DNA from 2 places in the Paenibacillus sp. PK4536 genome. Region 2 is predicted to be linked to the other one. Evidence: riboswitches for the same ligand, from Rfam matches in the RefSeq annotation. Region 2 holds a riboswitch; the other holds the start of a gene.

What was found. A riboswitch is a leader RNA that binds a small molecule or an ion and turns the genes downstream of it on or off. The one in region 2 is predicted to bind glycine.
Region 1: another riboswitch for glycine. It lies ahead of sdaAB (L-serine ammonia-lyase, iron-sulfur-dependent subunit beta); the one in region 2 lies ahead of gcvT (glycine cleavage system aminomethyltransferase GcvT).

What each region holds. Positions count from the first base shown of each region.
Region 1 covers NZ_CP126313.1:4,786,265-4,789,480, reverse strand. The annotation lists gene PO903_RS21190 (PAS domain-containing sensor histidine kinase) at 1-23, shown strand, start outside; gene PO903_RS21185 (SDR family oxidoreductase) at 150-941, shown strand; glycine riboswitch at 1,160-1,270, shown strand; glycine riboswitch at 1,274-1,352, shown strand; gene sdaAB (L-serine ammonia-lyase, iron-sulfur-dependent subunit beta) at 1,429-2,094, shown strand; gene sdaAA (L-serine ammonia-lyase, iron-sulfur-dependent, subunit alpha) at 2,121-3,014, shown strand.
Region 2 covers NZ_CP126313.1:4,964,712-4,967,927, forward strand. The annotation lists gene PO903_RS21940 (helix-turn-helix domain-containing protein) at 1-230, opposite strand, end outside; gene gcvH (glycine cleavage system protein GcvH) at 538-930, opposite strand; glycine riboswitch at 1,109-1,206, shown strand; gene gcvT (glycine cleavage system aminomethyltransferase GcvT) at 1,487-2,605, shown strand; gene gcvPA (aminomethyl-transferring glycine dehydrogenase subunit GcvPA) at 2,650-3,216, shown strand, end outside.

The DNA of each region.
Region 1 (3,216 bases), 180 kb from region 2:
ATTCTGCACATTCTATCGAATAATACGTTGTCATCTGTTTCATTGTTCTGTCTGCTAGGGTACTTACAATAGGAAAACAGATAACGTTGTGAGTATCAAAAAACAGTTATCTAGTACAAACACATTCTGAAATATGGAGGTTTATCCACATGGCAGAAACAAAATTAGTAGGTAAAGTAGCAGCAGTAACAGGTGGCGGATCAGGAATAGGTAAAGCATCAGCGATACGATTTGCGGCAGAAGGTGCTGTTGTATATATGTTAGATCGTACGCCTGAAAATGCAGAAGAAACCAAAGCCGAAATTGAAAAAGCTGGCGGAAAAGCATATGTGATTGAGTGCGATATTTCCAAACCAGAAATGATTGAAAGTGCTATGAAACAAGTAGTGGCTGAAGCAGGTCAATTGGATATTGTATTTGCGAATGCAGGAATCAATGGTAGCAAAGCCCCTATTGAAACATTAGAAATAGATGATTGGAATCAAACGGTAGAGATTAATTTACGAGGCACATTTGCAACTGTAAAATACGCTATCCCTCATTTGAAAGAAAAGGGCGGTAGTATTATTATTACAAGTTCAATCAATGGTAATCGTGTATTCTCTAATGTAGGATTCTCTGCATATGCTTCAACCAAAGCAGCGCAAGTAGCATTTATGAAAATGGCGGCGCTAGAACTTGCACGCTATAAAATCAGAGTTAATGCGGTCTGTCCGGGAGCGATCGATACCGAAATCGACGACAATACGTATCCAAGTGACGATCTAAAAGAAGTCGAAATTCCAATGGAATTCCCAGAAGGCGATCATCCGCTTAAAGGCGAACCTGGTAAAATCGAAGAAGTGGCTAATCTAGTGCTATTCTTGGCTTCTAGTGAAGCTTCACATGTAACAGGTACAGAGATATTTGTAGATGGCGCAGAATCGTTATTACGAGGATAGTTGTATCTACAAGTATAGATAGATAAATGATACTATGCTAGTCCTATCAAAGTCCTTTTTCGAGCATATCGGGAAAGGACTTTGTTGTCTTTATGCACAAAAGTATCCTTTTTCAAATCAATCAATTGACAGTGTCAGGTGTGCTGAATTAAGCTAAAGGTATCGAACGTATTCACGTGATTTAACTAATAACGAACCATTCAAATAAATAACTGCACATGAAGATAGAGGGAGAGTCTGTGGATGTATGTGATCCACCACCGAAGGAGCAAGTTAATCATTTGGCGATGATTGATTAATCTCTCAGGTACCCGAACCGCTATCGGATGCAACTCTGGAGAGAGCATACCAGCCACCCAAGGAGTACAACCGATACGATTCGGTCCAAACTCTCAGGTAACGAGGACAGAGGAATAAGCCACGCGCGGGCTATTCCCTGTCTTTTTTTGTGCGCGCATATTTTGGTGATAAGGGAGAAGAGGAATTTATGCGTTTTAAAAATGTATTCAATATTATAGGGCCGGCGATGGTAGGACCGTCTAGTTCACATACAGCAGGAGCAGCTCGTCTAGGAAGAGCGGCTCGTCATTTTTTAGGAGTATGCCCTGAGCATGTAAAGATTGTTTTGTATGGTTCGTTTGCAGAAACGTACTGGGGACATGGTACAGATCTAGCACTTGTCGGTGGTCTGCTTGATTATGATACCGATGATGATCGCTTACCAGATGCAGCAGAAGAAGCCGATCGTCAAGGGATAACGATTTCTTTTGATAAAGGCACAGGCAATTATCCGCATCCTAACTTTGTGCGAATTATTGTACAGCATGGAACAGAAACAGCTGAAGTAGCAGGTGCTTCGATCGGTGGCGGAAATATTGAGATTCATGAATTAAATGGATTCGATGTACGAGGCTCTGGTCAGTATCCGATGCTTGCTGTAGAACACACGGATAGTAAAGGTGTACTGGCTGATATTACACGCACACTTAGTGATGCGGAACTCAATATTGGATTTATGGATGTGGATCGCAAAGCTCGTAGTGGTGAAGCGATGACTGTTATCGAATTGGATACTGCGCCTGATCCGCATGTGTTGAATCGTATTTTACAATTGCCTTATGTAACTCGTGCGGCTGTTATAGACTTGAAGTAAATGAAAGACAAAGGAGAGTATAGAATATGCAATTTCGCACGTTAAAAGATATTGTTCGGTTATGTGAAGAACGTTCACTCACGATTGCGGAACTGATGATTGAAGAACAAGTAAAAGAAACAGGGGTTAGTGAACCTGAAGTGATCCAGCAGATGGCAGATTATTATCAAGTGATGAAAGAAGCAGTACATCGCGGAATTACAGAAGATACCGTTTCACGAAGCGGTCTAACGGGCGGAGATGCACGCCGTGTGCATGAGTATATGTTAAGTGGAGAAACTTCTTCAGGCAGTGATGCTACTCGTGCGATGGCGTATGCGCTAGCTGTATCTGAAGTCAATGCTTCGATGGGTCGTATTATTGCTACACCAACCGCAGGCTCATGTGGCATTATTCCTGGCGTATTTGTCAGTTCGCAAGAACGTTTTGGTTGGGATGATGCTCATATGGTTCTAGGACTATTTGCAGCAGGAGCGATCGGTTATGTGATTGCCAACAATTCTTCGATCTCAGGCGCAGAAGGTGGATGTCAGGCAGAAGTCGGTTCAGCAATTGGGATGGCAGCAGGAGCGATGGTCGAGATGCGTAAAGGTACACCCGAGCAAGCTATGCATGCTGTAGGATTGGCTCTCAAAAATACACTGGGATTAATCTGTGATCCGGTCGCTGGACTTGTCGAAATTCCTTGTATTGTTCGTAACGGATTAGGTGCAGTGAATGCGTTAGCAGCGGCAGATATGGGACTTGCTGGAGTGCGTAGCGCTATTCCATCAGATGAAGTGGTCGATGTGATGTTACAAGTCGGACGTTCTATGCCAAGTGAGCATCGTGAGACGGCCCGCGGAGGATTAGCACAGACACCAACCGGACGCAAAATTACTGAAGAATTAAGACGTAGAAGACAAGAAAATAAAAATTAACTTCCTCGCATGAACTATTTGAAGTGAAATGAAGAAAGTCGTTTATAATAAAACGACTTTTTTCGATTTTTCTTCAAACCTTTCCTTAATATTCCGATAAATTGTTGTATAATTCGATATATACGTAAATAAATTAGTAGTATAGTTGCTCAACTTTTACCCTAGATTAAATATATTTACTTACTTAGATGGGTCTAAAGTA
Region 2 (3,216 bases):
GTTTCCGTAACAAACGGCGAATTGACATATTGTACAGCAGACAACTGCAATGTTTTGAGTACTTGATCTACACGTAATTGAGTTTCATTTAATAATTGTGCATTACCGTCTTGCACTTTCTGCTCGACATCACCTGCCGCCAACGTATAAGAAAATATCCCGATTACCAGTACAGGTAACGATCCCAATATCACCATAATCAGAAATAAACGATATAGATATTTAGACAACAATCTCCCCTCCAGAGGTAATCATCAATAAAATAGGTATGTTGTACATGTCGCAGTGTACATTCATTATTAGATCTATGTAAAAAAATTCTATTTTTGCTTTATTTAATCATTCTATCGTATTATGAAGATTCCTCCAACCTAAAATAAAAAAGAATGTCGTTATTGTGCACTTTAATTACCTGTATCAAAAATATACATAACAAAAAAAGACTGATCCCCATCTAGGTTTTCAGTCTTGTTCTTGTTACAATACATATAAATAGATTTTATATCCTTCTTTTGTATAGATTGACAGTATTATGAGTTAGTCTTGGGCGTGTTCAGCATAAGCTTCTGCACTCAAAAGGTTTGATAATGCACTATCTAGGTCACCACTGACTTTAACTTCAACCATCCAGCCACGTCCGTAAGGATCAGAGTTCACCAGTTCAGGTTCTGTTTCCAATTCAGGATTAAAATTAGTGATCGTACCTGTCACCGGGCTAAAAAGATCAGATACTGTTTTGACCGATTCAATCGTGCCGATTACAGCTTCAGAAGCAACTTCTGCACCTGCTTGTGGCAATTCAACAAATACGATATCTCCTAGCTGATGTTGAGCAAAATCAGTAATACCGATACGAACCGTATCATCACTAATACGCTCTACCCATTCATGTTCTGCACTATACAGCAATTGATCTTTAATCTCACTCATTGTTCATTCCTCCGGTTCATGGTTGTAATGTCTTCATGCACACAAGCGTATAGCAAGGCAGATTATACTGTCAATACTCTTGACATTGCTTTTTGAATCAAGTATTAATATAATATACATACATTCATCACTGTTTCAATACTTAATGTTCGGAAATACATAACATCATATGTAGCGAATGAAAGTACAGGGAGAGACTGTTCAGAACCATGACAGCGCCGAAGGAGTAAGCCAGTAATGGTGAATCTCTCAGGTAAAAGGGACCTGTACCGGACGCAGCTCTGGAGAGAATTGGCATCATTCGGTCACCGACGAATATCCGAATGATAACAACCAATCACCCAAGGGGAAACTTGTTGCTTATAAGCTATTGAGCACAAGGTAACTCTCAGGTATCAAGGACAGGGAGAAAAAGAAATATTTCAGGTATAGTACCTGCTTATTTCCTTTTCTCTCTGTCTTTTTTGTTGAGCTTTTTCGGATGATTTTATTCTTTTTTCACAAAAAATGATATATGCGATTTTTCGCTACAAACTAATTCGATGAGGTGACGATCATGACAACAGAACTGAAGCGTACGCCGATTTTTCCTCTTTATGCTCAATCCGGTTCCCCACGCTGTATCGATTTTGGCGGTTGGGAATTGCCTGTTCAATTTACAGGAATTCAAAAAGAACATGAAGCGGTTCGTGAACAAGCTGGATTATTTGATGTTTCTCATATGGGTGAAGTGATCATTTCAGGTGAAGGTTCCCTTGCCTATTTGCAACAATTATTAACTAACGATGCTTCTCGCTTGCAAGATGGACAAGCCCAATATACATTAATGTGCTATCCAACAGGTGGTGTAGTCGATGATCTATTGGTATATCGTCTGGGCGAAGAACATTATATGCTCGTGATCAATGCCTCGAATATTGATAAGGATATCGATTGGATGAAGCAGTCTTTGCCTGCCAATGTCACTCTTGAGAACATTTCAGAACAAACCGCTTTGATTGCTTTACAAGGTCCTCAAGCGGTTGCTATTTTACAAGCGGCTACACAAAGCGATCGTTATGCTGAACTGGCAGGATTTTCTTTTATCGAAAAAGCTGAGATTTTTGGTGTTCATGCGCTCATCTCTCGTACAGGTTACACCGGTGAAGATGGTTATGAACTATATGTATCTGCAACAGATGCTCCTCTCATCTGGGAAAAGCTATTGCAAGCAGGTGAACCGCTTGGCTTGATTCCTTGTGGACTGGGTGCACGGGATACGCTTCGCTTTGAAGCTCGTCTTCCTCTGTATGGTCAAGAGCTGTCGGCAGATATTTCTCCACTCGAAGCGGGACTTGGCTATTTTGTAAAGTTGGACAAAGAACATTTCACAGGCAAAGAAGCTCTAGTCGCGCAAAAAGAAAAAGGATTGTCTCGTAAATTAGTGGGTGTAGAAATGATCGACCGTGGTATTCCTCGCCCGCACTATCCTGTCTACCAGAACGGTCGACAAATCGGCGAAGTGACGACAGGAACTCAATCTCCTACACTTAAGCGTAATCTTGGACTTGCTTTAATTGAAGCTGACAGTGCTGCTCTAGGAACACCGATAGAACTTGAGATTCGCGGTAAAATGCTCAAAGCTGAAGTGGTGAAAGCACCTTTCTACAAACGAGCATCTTCTGTCACTAAATAAAATTACAAGGCGACTGATATGTTGCCCCAAAGGAGTCTACCTTTATGAAATCGCATCGTTATATTCCAATGACCCCACAGAATGAAGCAGAGATGTTAGAGGTTGTTGGTGCTTCTTCGATAGAGGATTTATTTACAGATATTCCGGCATCTCTTCGTTATCAAGGCACCATGCCTATGTCTGAAATGCTGGATGAATATACACTGACTCGTCATATGTCTAGTCTTGCAGGGCAAAATGCAGATACAGATCGGTACACTAGCTTTCTGGGTGCAGGATTGTATGATCACCATTTGCCATCTGTGATTAATCATGTAATTTCTCGTTCTGAATTTTATACAGCGTATACTCCATATCAACCAGAGATCAGTCAAGGTGAATTACAAGCGATCTTTGAATTTCAGTCCTATATCTGTGAACTGACAGGAATGGCTGTAGCCAATGCAAGTATGTATGATGGCGCAACAGCACTTGCCGAAGCAGCTTCTCTTGCAGCATCAGCTACAGGACGCAAAAAGATTATTGCTCTTTCTACGATCCATCCTGAATCACGCGGAGTCGTTCGCAGTTATGCTCGTGGTCTTAATCTGGATGTAGTTGAAGTGCCTTAT